Regions from separate parts of the Priestia sp. SRI_019 genome, predicted to be linked through region 3. Evidence: riboswitches for the same ligand, from Rfam matches in the RefSeq annotation. Region 3 holds a riboswitch; each other region holds the start of a gene.
The links. A riboswitch is a leader RNA that binds a small molecule or an ion and turns the genes downstream of it on or off. The one in region 3 is predicted to bind cyclic di-AMP.

Region 1: another riboswitch for cyclic di-AMP. It lies ahead of AC2YJL_RS04070 (APC family permease); the one in region 3 lies ahead of AC2YJL_RS05035 (potassium channel family protein).
Region 2: another riboswitch for cyclic di-AMP. It lies ahead of AC2YJL_RS04340 (dicarboxylate/amino acid:cation symporter); the one in region 3 lies ahead of AC2YJL_RS05035 (potassium channel family protein).

What each region holds. Positions count from the first base shown of each region.
Region 1 covers NZ_JBYCZN010000001.1:795,245-799,960, reverse strand. Annotated here, with positions in the region: gene AC2YJL_RS04070 (APC family permease) at 32-1,858, opposite strand; cyclic di-AMP (ydaO/yuaA leader) riboswitch at 2,021-2,161, opposite strand; gene AC2YJL_RS04065 (N-acetylmuramoyl-L-alanine amidase) at 2,353-3,399, opposite strand; gene glnA (type I glutamate--ammonia ligase) at 4,131-4,716, opposite strand, start outside.
Region 2 covers NZ_JBYCZN010000001.1:852,526-857,241, forward strand. Annotated here, with positions in the region: gene AC2YJL_RS04335 (NAD(P)/FAD-dependent oxidoreductase) at 1-1,338, shown strand, start outside; cyclic di-AMP (ydaO/yuaA leader) riboswitch at 1,943-2,097, shown strand; gene AC2YJL_RS04340 (dicarboxylate/amino acid:cation symporter) at 2,278-3,513, shown strand; gene AC2YJL_RS04345 (aspartate aminotransferase family protein) at 3,622-4,716, shown strand, end outside.
Region 3 covers NZ_JBYCZN010000001.1:985,766-990,481, forward strand. Annotated here, with positions in the region: gene AC2YJL_RS05025 (Lrp/AsnC family transcriptional regulator) at 295-750, opposite strand; gene AC2YJL_RS05030 (carboxymuconolactone decarboxylase family protein) at 871-1,329, shown strand; cyclic di-AMP (ydaO/yuaA leader) riboswitch at 1,445-1,589, shown strand; gene AC2YJL_RS05035 (potassium channel family protein) at 1,714-2,373, shown strand; gene AC2YJL_RS05040 (TrkH family potassium uptake protein) at 2,377-3,696, shown strand; gene AC2YJL_RS05045 (YjcZ family sporulation protein) at 4,022-4,102, shown strand; gene AC2YJL_RS05050 (YjcZ family sporulation protein) at 4,291-4,377, opposite strand; gene AC2YJL_RS05055 (tetratricopeptide repeat protein) at 4,552-4,716, shown strand, end outside.

The sequences.
Region 1 (4,716 bases), 190 kb from region 3:
ATACAAGTTGGAGGTTTTTAGTCATGTTTCATTATTTTTTAAAACGGTACGGTACAGTTGTAACAATTACATTTTTACGGTAAAGCAAATGTGCTTTTAACAACAGACTGGACTGATTGTGAAGGATATTTTGCCAGCTTTTTTTCGTAATGAATTGCGGAATAACGACCGTAATAGCCATATTGTTTTCCCGCGCTTTTTCCTCGGCCATATCGATGAATCGAAACAGCGGCCGCACTAAGCTGCGGTATTGAGAATGAAACGTAACAATACGAATATCAGGCTGCCACTTCTCCCACTTCTCTTCCATTCTCTTTTCGCTTTCTCGATCAAAGGCCACGTGCACTGCAATAACGGTATCGCCAATCGTTCGTGCATAATTTAATGAATTTTCTACTACCTTTGTCATTCCTGCTACAGGAACAATGACCACATTTCCTTCAAGCTTTCCAATCTTTTCTCCTTGCTTAATGCGAAGCTGCTCTCCTACCGCTTCATAATGCGTATGAATGCGATGAAAAATATAGACAATAACCGGCAAGAAAATGAGCACGGACCATACTTGTGAAAACTTCGTTGTAAACAAAATGATTAGCACCGTTAAGGTAATGAGGGCCCCAATTAAGTTAATAGCTAGCTTCCCTTGCCAGCCGGCGGGCTTTTCTCTGACCCATTTGACAATCATCCCTGTTTGAGAAAGCGTAAATGGAATAAACACCCCGACTGCATAAAGAGGAATTAATTGTTCAGTCGCTCCTTTAAAAGCTACAATTAAGACAATAGAAGCAATTCCAAGGGTCACAATTCCATTTGAATAGCCTAATCGATCGCCACGAATTTGAAACATTCTTGGCATGTATTTATCAGACGATAAGTTGACAGCCAGCAAAGGGAAAGCTGAAAACCCCGTATTCGCCGCTAGCACTAGAATTAGAGCTGTTGTGCCTTGAATAAAATAATAAAATCCATTTCGTCCAAACACACTCGATGCAATTTGTGATACAACCGTTTCATCTGCTTTTGGAGAAATGCCAAGCCAATAAGCTAAAAACGTGATGCCAGAAAATAAAACGGCTAAAATACCGCCCATCAGCATTAATGTATGAACAGCATTTTTTGCACCTGGCTCTTTAAAGTTAGGCACTGCATTTGAAATGGCTTCTACACCTGTCAATGCCGAACAGCCTGACGAAAAAGCTTTTAATAATAAAAACAAACTAATACCTGGCACTACTGTACCGAGAGAGGGATGCAGCTCAGGTGAAACTTGACCTGTCGCTATTTTAAACAAGCCTACCGCTATTAACAAAATAAGAGCAATAACAAATAAATAAACCGGATAAGCTAATACAGAAGCGGATTCTGTTACACCACGTAAGTTTAAGACGGTAATAAAAATCACCAGCAAACACGCAATTACTACATTGTAATGATGCAGCGTTGGAAAAGCCGAAGTTAAAGCATCGGTTCCTGCTGAAACACTCACAGCAACTGTTAAAATATAATCTACCAACAGTGATCCCCCAGCGATAAGCCCGGGATTTTCTCCTAAATTGGTTTTGGAAACAATATAAGCTCCTCCGCCTTGCGGATACGCATAAATAATTTGACGGTATGAAAGAATTAAAGCCGTCAGCAGCACCAATACCCCAATCGCAATTGGAATCGAATACCAATAGGCAAGAACGCCGACTGTTGCAAGTACAATCAAAATTTGTTCTGTTCCATAAGCCACTGAAGATAAGGCATCTGATGATAAAATAGCCAGTGCTTTAAGCTTACTAAGCTTTTGATCGCCTAACTCTTTTGTTTTGAGCGGCTTTCCAATCAATAATCTTTTGAGAACTGAATAGTTCACGTAATTTCCCTCCGATGATCGCTTAGCTACTATTTACTGTCCATTGCTAAGCGCCGTTACAAGTTCATGAATAAGTGCTATTATTCCTAAAAAATACCTTTTTATGTTAAAAAAGCGCACAAAAAAAACACTAAGGGTTCTCAGCGTTTTTACACAGCTTAAACCTCCTCTCCAAAACGCTTATGGGGTTAGCTGTCGGATTCGGGCTATGAGAGTAGCCCTACCTTTAAAAAAGGATTCACCCCAAGTGACAATGCACAAATTTGGGTCCCCCACTTCTGACGAATTAAGCGATAACAGGTCAATATAATTTTCGGTTAAAGGGTATGATCAATAACATGTTTCTTTCATAACTATCCTTTGTTCTTAGATAATATACTCCCGTACAAATGGTTTGTAAAGCATTATTTTACGTAAACCATAAAATAGTACTTAAGGCGCTTTTAACAGCAAAACAAAAGGCCTTCTGCCCGCTTTCAGAAGACCTTTTTGCTTTAACTTTTTGCTTTTAAAACGGCTGCTAGCTTGTTTTTTGTTTGAGGACCATAAATGCCATCCACATCATAAGGAAGATACACAAGCTGAAAACGCCTTACTGCATCTTTCGTTTGAACTCCATATATTCCGTCTACTGATCCTACTTTAAAATTCACCGCGTTTAATGCTTTTTGGAGCTGCTTCACAGCTTCTCCAGAATCACCTTGTTTTAAAATTCCATTTGGAAGCGGATATTGTTCCGAAGGTGGAGTTGGTGACGGTGTTGGAGATGGGTTTGGTGAAGTCCCTGAAGGAATAACAATTGTTTTTCCAACCTGTAGTGTGAGAGGATCAGAAAGCCCTGTATTGGCTTCTTGAAGCGCTTGCACTGTTATGCTGTACTTCTGTGCAATACTGTAAAGCGTATCTCCTTGCTTGATCGTATACGTTTTTGTACCCGGTTCAGAAGGCGATGGATTCGGTGTTGGTGTTGGATTTGGGTTTGGAACTGCACGACGAGGTAAATTCAAATAGACGGCAATTCCTTTTGCATACGATTCACCCATACTTTTTAAAAAAGCTTCATTTTGAAGAAGTGCTGCATCTGTGCGGTTATCAATAAAGGCTATTTCAGTGAGTACTGCCGGCATATTTGTTAAGCGAAGCACCGCATAATTGGCTGATTTCCGACCGCGATTCGGATGATTATACGCCAGCAGCGCTGGCTGTACTTGGCCGTGGACAATCGATTGAAACGTTTTGCTGGCATTGCTAGCGCTTCTATAAACATAATCTTCGTACCCCGTTCCTCCACCAGCATTTACGTGAATAGACATAAATGCATCTGCGCCCCACGAATTAGCTTGAGAAGCGCGCTGAGATAACGATAAAAAAACATCTGTGGTACGAGTGGTTTTAATCGTAAAATCACTGTACGTGCTATTTAAATAGCTTATTAAATATTGTTGAATTTTTAAAACTAAGTTTTTTTCATACAGTCCGTTCGCTCCAACTGCTCCTGCATCTGCCCCACCATGTCCTGCGTCAAGATAGATTTTTTTCATATTACTTGTCCCTCCTTATTGCTAACATATGCATGAGGTCAATAAGTGCTACGTATACTAGCCTACTAAGTAGAAAATTACTAAAAAAAAGAACCGCTACTCAAAGGCAGCGGTTTATTCTGCGTTGTAGACAGAATATTAAATAAATAGGGATAGCTCTCAAGGAGTGACAGCTATATGCAGAGTGTTGATTCGTTGATTAAATGATAATAATTATCATTTTCATTTGAAGTATACACTAAAAGGAAAGTTTTGTCTATTCTATTATGAGAACGGGCCTATTTAAAAAGCAGAACGCCTATAACAATGAGAATAATCCAAATTGGAATGCTTATTAATATGCCTATTACTAAACCTTTAAAAAAATTTCCTTCTTGCATTTTCATTCCATTCCTCTCCAACAGTATTTTCTAATGACACTACGACTGGCTGAAAATTCTCTGAAGTTATACTGAAGTGCAGAGTGAACACATAAACAATCTCTCTATCTGTTATACACTACTTTTACATATAGATTCAATGAGACAAAAAGCTTATCCTTTTTAATTCATATAACCAAATTCTTTCCTGTATATAACAAAACAACAAAAAGCCTTCCGTAAATTGTACGACAGGCAGCTATACTTATTTTATGAACAGTTTAGTTCAATATTTAATATGCGCAATGTTATTCATTTTGAAAACAAAAAAGTCCGAGAGAACGTATAAACGATCTCTCGGACCTTTAAGAATTAATATTGGCTCATGTATTGGTCACGTTCCCAAGGATGAACTTGTGTACGGAACATATCCCATTCGATTTCTTTCGCTTCAACGAAGTGCTCTGCTAAGTGTTCACCTAATGCAGAAACCATAACTTCGTTTGATTGGAAGCTATCTAAAGCTTGAGCTAATGTTGCAGGTAAATCTACGATACCTTCTTCAACACGCTCTTCTTTTGTCATTACATAGATATTACGATCGATAGGTTTTGGAGCTTCAAGGTTGTTCTTGATTCCATCTAAACCAGCTTTTAATAGAACAGCCATTGCTAAATATGGATTAGCAGCTGGGTCTACGCTACGTACTTCAACACGAGTTCCTACGCCGCGAGAAGCTGGGATACGGATTAATGGGCTACGGTTACGAGCAGACCATGCAACATAACAAGGAGCCTCATATCCAGGCACTAGACGCTTATAAGAGTTTACAGTAGGATTTGTTACTGCTGTAAAGCTGTGTGCGTGCTTGATGATACCTGCGATAAATTGACGAGCAGTATCACTTAGCTCTAGATTACCGTTTTCATCATAAAATGCGTTTTGACCATCTTTAAAT
Region 2 (4,716 bases), 130 kb from region 3:
AATTGTCCGATTCTTCAGAAAAAAATTGAAAAATGTCCGCCTGCGGTTGGCAAAAAAGAGTTTGCTGGCTGTTTGCCTGCTTGTTCTATCACAAATGGTTTCGGTGGAGCCGGCGCATATTCAGATGGGAAATTTAATATCACAAGTGAATTTGGAGGCTGGATGACGGATTATCTGTCTGAATCACAGGTGGTAGATTTAATTAAATACGTGGATGAAATTAATTTAAAACACGGAGCAACCGATACGATCACGGATCCGTTAACTGATAAAGTTCGTGAAATTGAAAAACGCGGATACGCAGCAGGATTAAAGCTCTTGCGTGCCCAGGTGCGTCATTTAGGAACAGAGCAAAATTTAGAAATTTTAAAAAGCATTTATGAATACTTAAAAGAAAAAATTGATATGCAGTATAAAACGGAAGTAGCCGATTTAATAACAGAAAAAGAAGATGGTCAGCATATCGTGCGCGGTATTGAATTGAAAAATGGTGAAAGAATTACGGCTGATAAAGTGGTGGTTTCACCAGGTCGAGACGGCTCGAAGTGGATGAGCGACTTACTAAAAAAACGTCGTTTGAAAATGATTAACAATCAAGTGGACATCGGCGTTCGAGTAGAAACATCCAACGTTGTTATGGAAGAAATCAACAAGCACTTGTACGAAGGGAAATTCATTTACAATACGTCCGTAGGTACAAGAGTCAGAACGTTTTGCAGCAATCCTTCAGGACATGTGGTAGTAGAGAATCATTCAGGTATTATGTTAGCAAATGGACACGCATACAAAGATCCGAAGCTTGGAAGTCAAAATACGAACTTTGCGCTGCTTGTTTCTCATAAATTTTCGGATCCATTTGATCAGCCGAACGAATATGCGCACGAAGTATCAAGATTAGCTAATATGCTGTCAAACGGGGGCTTAGTTGTTCAAAAGTATGGAGATATTTTAAAGGGCCGTCGTTCAACAGCGACTCGAATTAAAGAGGGCTTTTTAGAACCAACGTTAAAAGAAGCTGTACCGGGTGACTTAGGCTTAGTGCTTCCTTACAATACGATGAAAAGCTTAATTGAAATGACAGAAGCACTGGATCATGTAACGCCTGGGTTAGCATCTGAACATACGCTGTTTTACGGTGTGGAAGCGAAATTTTACTCAGCCCGCCCGAAGTTAAATGATAAGTTTGAAACTGAAATTTCCGGTTTATACGTGGGAGGAGACGGAGCTGGTATTACGCGAGGACTCGCGCAGGCAAGTGCGTGCGGTGTGTGGGTAGCGCGTGACATTGTTGAAAAATTAAAGAATCGCAAAGCAAGTTCTGAACCTGTTACTGTATAAGAAAAAGAGGCCGTCACGCCCTCTTTTTTTATATGTGTTAAATAACGAGAGGGAATAAGTAAAAAGTAAAGAACTTGTACCGCTCCAAATCCGATAGTTTTATATGATAATTACCCGCTCCTTTTTTAAAAGGTATTACGGGATCCATATTTCTATCGTGAGCAGAATTAAATAGAATAAGGCGAATTGACAATGTCCATTTATTTCTATCAACAAATTCAGTGAAATTTTAGAGAATTTATATCAAGCAATACAAGGATAAAATCAACAGTTGGAAAGAGTTATTTTTTGATGAGTAAAATATTTATGAAAGCAGTAAAGTACGTGGATGTTAGAATAATTATGCGAGTTTATGAATATAATTTAATGAGAAGAAAGTTCACTTTACAAACTATTTTTTGAATTAATTTTTTATCCATTAGATTTTAAGTCTTGTTAAATAACTATTTGTGGTTTATTGAAATATGATGTAAATATTTTAAAATATAACAATTCTCAACTTTTTATGATAAAATCATGCATTATTTTTGAATAAAAACTTGACAGAAACATATAAAATGAATTTTAATTAAAGTAAGAATTATTATCATGCAAAAATATTAAAGAAAATTATTTGCTTAATCTCTTTTGTTTTATAAGAGAACGGGGGACCCATATTTGTGCGTAGTGTACTTGGGGTGAATCTTGAATGAATCAAGTAGGGTAACTCACGTACCCGAATCCGACAGCTAACTCCGTCAGCATTCAGTGAGGGAATAACAGGTCTATGAAACCATGATATTCTCATGGTTTTTTGTATAGATAAAAATATTCCTAAACTATTAATCTGAAAATTTATAATATATTGTATATTTTGAGTGTTATCGTTCTCAATGCATGGTAAAATAAGTATGGTAGTTAGAATCATTCTAATATAATTTATTTACGGGAGGTAAATCTATGAAGCTATCGACAAAGATTATTATCGCGCTAATTGCTGGTGCTGTTGTAGGAGTGTTGATCAATGCTTTTGCTCCAAGTGCTTTTGCTCCGCTGGACAAGTACTTGTTTACACCGCTTGGCCAAATTTTCTTAAGCTTAATTAAAATGCTTGTTGTACCAATTGTGTTTTTCTCTATCACGTTAGGTGTAGCAGGTTTAGGAGATCCTAAAAAACTAGGAAGAATCGGGGCTAAAACAGTTTCCTACTTCCTAGTTACAACAACCGTTGCTATTATTATTGGTTTAATTTTAGCGTATGCAATTAAACCGGGTACGTTTGGATCTTTTGATACAAAAAACGCTTCTTTTGAAGCCGAAAAAGCACCGCCGGTTGGAGAGACATTCTTAAATATGATTCCAGTCAACCCAATTCAAGCGATGGCTGAAGGGAATATGCTTCAACTTATCGTTTTCTCTATCTTTATCGGTTTTGGTATTACAATGCTTGGAAGTAAAACAAAAGGGCTTTACAATTTACTCGAGCAAGGCAATGAATTGATGATGTATCTTGTAAATCTAGTGATGAAGTTTGCTCCTTACGGAACGTTTGGGCTTCTTGCAACCGCGGTTGGAAGTCAAGGCTGGGAGGCAATTAAAGCGATGGGGCTGTACATGATTGTAGTCGTGCTCGCACTGTTTATCCATTCGATCGTAACATATGGGGGATCAGTCGCTCTTATGGCCAGACGTAACCCTATTGAATTTTTTAAAGGTTTTGCTCCTGCGATGACAGTTGGATTCAGTACATCAAGCAGTAATGCAACGCTTCCGATTTCAATGAATGTGGCTCAAAAAAACCTTCGTGTCCCAGAGTCCATCAGCAGTTTTGTTCAGCCGTTAGGTGCTACCATTAACATGGATGGGACGGCAATTATGCAAGGTGTAGCGACTATTTTTATTGCACAAGTATACGGCGTTGACCTGTCGCTGGGCGCTCTTGTGACGGTTGTATTGACAGCGGTGCTTGCTAGTATTGGTACAGCAGGTGTGCCGGGAGTTGGTCTCATTATGCTAGCAATGGTATTGAGTTCGGTTGGCTTGCCTGTAGCAGGTATCGGATTGATTATTGGAATTGATCGCTTGCTTGACATGCTTCGTACATCTGTAAATATTACGGGAGACGCTGCGTGTGCCGTTATTGTGGCAGAGTCAGAAGCAAAGCGTATCGATAAATCTGTAACGCAATCAGCTTAATAAGCGTAAAAGCTCTAGCTATATGCTAGGGCTTTTTTTATTGGCAAGAAACTCTTCGTTTCAGCATACAGTTTAATAAGAGTGTATGTTTGAAAGGAGAGTGCGGAAATGAATAAAACTCATGTAATAAAGCCGCTGCTCGACGACGACTACCCAGTTATTTCATATGGAAAAGGAATTTATTTGTACGACCAAGATGGAAAAAGGTACATAGATGCTTCGTCGGGGGCAGTTACAGCAAGTATCGGACACGGCGTAAAAGAAATCATTGATGCGATGACCGATCAGGCACAGAAAGTTGCGTTTGTATATCGGTCGCAGTTTACAAGTGATCCAACAGAAGCCTTAGCTAAGAAACTATGTGAATTAAGCAGCAATCATTTCCAGTGGAGCTTTTTTGTTAACAGCGGGACAGAAGCGACTGAAACGGCTATGAAAACGGCAATTCAGCATTTTCAAGAGCAAGGAAAGCCAACCAAAACAAAGGTTTTGTCACGCTGGATGAGCTATCACGGTATTACAATAGGAGCTCTGTCTATGTCAGGGCACGTTGGAAGACGAAAACGCTTCTCGTCGTTGCTTGAAGATTATCCTTCGGTTTCACCTCCTTATTGCTATCGATGTCCGTTTCATCAAACCTATCCATCCTGTAATCTTGCTTGTGCACACGAATTGGAAACAGTTATCAAACGAACCGGCCCTGAACATATTGCTGCTTTTATTACAGAGCCCATTGTAGGAGCAGCCGGAGCAGCGCTTACACCTCCTCCCGGTTATTATGAAGTGATAAGAGAAATTTGCGATAAATATGATGTGTTATGGATTGCGGATGAAGTCATGACGGGAGTTGGGCGTACAGGCGTGATGTTTGCGTATGAGCACTGGGGAGTTAAACCAGACATCATGACGCTTGGAAAAGGAGTGGGAGCAGGATATACACCAATAGCCGTTACGTTGGCTAGCAGCAAAACGATTGAACCTATCATGAACGGATCCAAATTAATTATGAGCGGACATACGCTAAGCGCTAATCCGCTGTCATCCGCTGTAGGAATAGCTGTTTTAACCTATATTGAAAAGCATGATCTTGTTCAAGAAGTAGCGCTGAAAGGAGACTATTTAGTAGGGGAATTGAAGAAGCTTCAACTTCTTTACCCTATCATTGGTGATATACGTGGCAAAGGCTTACTAGTTGGTCTTGAG
Region 3 (4,716 bases):
TGCTGTTGGACGAATAAAAGAGGCTGGGACAAAAGTAGTTTCGTTAAAGGGAGATTCGAACGCGTTTGATTCTTGATGGAGAATCAAACGCGTTCGGTTTTTTCTTATTGACAGGGTAAACGTAGGTTTAATCTATTTATTTGTTTCTGGCTGTTGATTAGAGGGCAAGGCGAAGACTCCTGTGCGGAAAGCGAAGCCTGAAACGGAAATCAACAGCAGTGTCAAAAGTGATTCATACGAGCTTATTGATTCCATTGTTCGCTTTTAGATTGGATTGCTTTCGTTACGTTTCAATCACTTTTCATCTTTTAAATGACTCAATAATGCAGGAGCCATCTCCACGTGAGAAAGAGCGATATGTGAAATCGTTTTGGCATAAGGTGTAATTTCGTTAATAAATTGTTCGAGTACGTTCAGGTGAGGAAGCTGAAGCTTTGTAATAAAGCAGGCTTGCCCGGCGATGCGTTCACAGAATAAAGCGTAGGGATACTGAGAAATAAATCGTTTAAAACGCTCGTGCTCGCCGTTTTTCATCGTTACTTCAATAAAACACGACACGGGCAAATGTAGCTTTTCATAATCAATATCGATTGTATATCCTTTTATAATGCCAAAGCTCTCTAGCTGGCGTACTCGCTCTGCCACCGAAGGAGGAGACAAATTAATTTGTTTTCCTAGCTCTCGTAAAGAAAGGCGGCTGTTTTGCTGCAGCGCCTGCAAAATCGATAAATCAATTTCATCAATTTTCAATTGAAAACCTTCTTTCTTATTAACGTTTCATTTGATTAGTAATAATAGATAAGATGTTTTATATGTAATCTGAAATTCCCATTTTTCTTACTATAATAATTAAAAAGGAGTGAGTAAAAAATGGCAAGAGTTTTGTTAGCAAACGAAGAGGGAACAAATTTTGAAAAAGCATTGAATTTAATTCCGCATGTAAAAAGATTGTATGATGAGCTTTACGACACGCTTTGGAACAGCGATATAGTAGAGAGAGAGACCAAGGAAAAAATGAGGCTTTATCTAGCAGGTGTTAACGGCTGTGAGACGTGTATGAGCATGTCATATGTAGGCGATGAGACGCTTAATCAAAAAGTGTTAAGAGAAAAAGAGCTGGAAGAAAAAGATCGACTGCTGTTTCGATTTATTGATGTGTACCGAGTGCGTCCAAGGGAGTTGACCGATGCTGACATGGATCAATTAAAAAAATTTTACAGTGATACGCAGCTGTTAGAGCTTTTGGCTGTTATTAATTTATTTGATCAATTTCACAAAATGATTGTCAGTTTAGATTTATATGATTTTTGCAGCTTGCAGCGCAAGTGAGGCCTTCGCTAAAAATATCTTGACAGACAAAATTCACAGGAGTAAGATAGCTTTCGTGAAGTGAAACGTATCATGAATCGAATCGATTATTCTAAAAAATAGATCAAAGACATTTGAATAAAAATCGCTTAATCCATTACGGAGCGGAGGACCCATTATTTACGCACATATTGTGCTCCGGGGTGAATCCTTAAAAAGGTAGGGTTACTCTTAAAACCCGAACCCGACAGCTAACTTCGCAAGCGTTTTGAGGGGGAAGAGTGTGAAAAAACACAGGAGCCTTCCTGTGTTTTTTTGCGCTTTTTTTAAGAAAAAGATGTAATTTTTTAGAAAAAGTATAAGCTAAGAGAACACACAGCAGTTGAAGAAAGGAATAAATACATTATGAAAAAACAGTTTGCTGTATTGGGATTAGGTCGTTTTGGAGGCAGTTTGGTTGAAGAGTTTGCAAATCTGGATGTGGATGTGCTCGCTATTGACCGCAATCAGGAGGTAGTAAATAAATTTAGCAACTCAGCTACATATGTTGTGCAAGCAAACGCGATTGATGAAGCTAGCTTAAAGGGGCTAGGTATCCGCAATGTTGATCATGCGCTTATTTCGTTTGGGGATGATATCGAAGCAAGCGTGCTCGCAACGATGCTTTTAAAAGATATGGGCGTTAAGCAAGTATGGGTAAAAGCGGTGAATATGTATCATCAAAAGGTACTGGAGAAAATAGGAGCGGACAAAGTCATTCATCCTGAGCGCGATATTGCTAAGCGTATTGCTCATCACGTGGTGTCAGAAAAAATCATTGATTACATTGAACTGTCAAAGGATTATAGTATTGTCGAAATTGTCGCTTCTAAGAAACTTCATAATAAAACGCTGTTTGATTTAAACATTCGTGCCAAGTACGGCTGCAATATTATCGGCTTTCAGCGAAAAGACGGGGAAATGGTGATTTCGCCTACCGCGCATGAAATAATTGAACAAGGAGATATGCTGATTGTTATCGGACATAACCGCGATTTGAACCGTTTTGAAGAAGAAGGAGTTTAACTCATGAAAAAACAAATCATTAAACTCACTCCTCCGCAGCTGCTTGTCTCCATTTTTGGCGGAGGAATTATTATTGGTGCTCTTCTATTGATGATGCCTTTTTCTACTACCGAGCCAATCCGATGGGTAGACGCCCTTTTTACATCTACTTCCGCTATGACAGTGACCGGCTTAGCCGTCGTAGATACAGGTACGCGTTTTACCGTCATCGGTCAAACGATTATTATGCTGCTAATTCAAATAGGCGGTCTTGGCATTATGTCATTTGCCGTGTTGATTTTTATAATGCTAGGTAAAAAAATTGGCTTTAAAGAGCGCGTGCTCGTTCAGCAGGCATTAAATCAAACGAGCGTCGGCGGAGTTGTCCTGCTAGTTAAAAGGCTGTTTATCTTTTCATTTTTAATTGAATTTGTTGCACTTATCTTTTTAGCAATACGCTGGGTTCCGGAATTCGGATGGTCTAAGGGGCTGTTCTTTAGCTTGTTTCATTCAATTTCAGCTTTTAATAACGCAGGGTTTGGACTACTGTCGGATAACTTAGTGCAGTATGTTGGAGATCCTATTATTAACATAACGATTTCTTTTTTGTTCATCATTGGCGGGTTAGGGTTTACCGTTCTTGCTGATATGTGGGTGAAAAAATCGTATAAAAAACTAACGCTCCATTCAAAAATTATGATTGTCAGCACGTTTGCCATTAATGTGATTGCCATGCTTTTTATTTTTTTCTTAGAGTACAGCAATTCGCATACGCTCGGAAGTTTATCATTAGGAGACAAAGTATGGGCTTCTTATTTTCAAGCGGTAACGACAAGAACCGCTGGATTTAATACAATCGATTTAGCTCACCTGCATGACGCAACGGTCTTTTTAATGGTCTTATTAATGTTTATTGGTGCAGGAAGTGCGTCAACAGGAGGCGGTATCAAACTCACGACGTTTGTGGTGATTATTTTTTCTGTATGGGCATTTTTACGAAGCCGGGAAGATATTGTGCTATTAAAGAGACGACTTCTTCCTCTTCACGTGTTTAAGGCACTAGCCATCACGATGATTTCAATTATGTTTGTATTTGGGGCCATTTTCCTGTTAAATATTTCGGAAAACCTGCCGTTTGTAAAAATTATGTTTGAAGTTGTTTCTGCGTTTGGAACAGTAGGTTTATCAATGGGAGCAACTCCTGAGCTTTCGTACTTTGGACGCGTAATTATTATCTTTATCATGTTTTTAGGAAAAGTGGGGCCATTAACGCTTGCGTTTTCATTATCTAAGCAAAAGCGCGAAGCCGTTCGTTATCCAAATGAAGATATAATGCTAGGGTAGAAAAATCGCCTTCGATGAGGCGATTTTTTATATTATTTATACGTTCAAGACATATAAGAAGTTACGCACAAAACAGTTGCGATGAATAAAAAGAAGGCAAAGACAAGAACACTGGGCAATTTGGAATGTCGGCGCATTAAAGATCCCCCTTTTTTATAGTAAAAAAATCTCTTACTATATATAACGAAAGAAACAAAAATATGATTCACTTTTTTGACGAAATTTGAAGGTTTTTCTCGTTAAAAAAATCCGCACCCCTGTCCTAAACATTTTGCCAAGCTGTTGCATACACTAAAAGCAGATAACAGGAAGTGAGGGATGGTACGTGGGAAAACAAAATTTTGCGTTAATCGTTGTGTTATTTGTTTTACTTGTTATTGTAGGTGCATCTGGCTTTCGCTTTTAAACGTTAACTTTATTTGCGCATAGCTCCCGTCAAAAAGGGCATACTAGGCGGAAGTAAAAAACAAAAATTTCTTCAATATTGCCGAACAATGAGTTCCTCTACTCATTCATCTAATCGGTATGTAGCCATGCGAAAGCATGGTTTTTTTTGAAATAAGAGGATGAATGATGTTCATCCCCTCTAAAAAATTAGTAGTAGCAAGAACATCCTACGATTACTAATAGAATAAATAAAACAACGATAAATGAAAAACCAAAACCGCCTTTTGCGCCCATATGTGTAACCCCCTTTAGTAAGAGTCTCTATATCCTATGTACTAATTGGGTTAAGTGATTGAGAAATTTGCCTATTTTTTAACGGTAACGATCTTTTGAGAAGACTGAAGAACACTTACTTTTTTCATTTGTGCAGAAATCCTTTATGATAAAGAGGAAAAGGAGGGCAAAGTGGTGGGAATACATGTAGAATACGTCATGAATCAGCTAGAAGAGGGTAAGTGGAAAGAGATCAAACGTGAAATTCAACAAGAAATGAAGAAAAAACCTCAAGCATCTGATTTGTACTGTTACTTAGCGGTTTGTTTAGCAAAGCAAATCGAAGAATCAATTATTTTT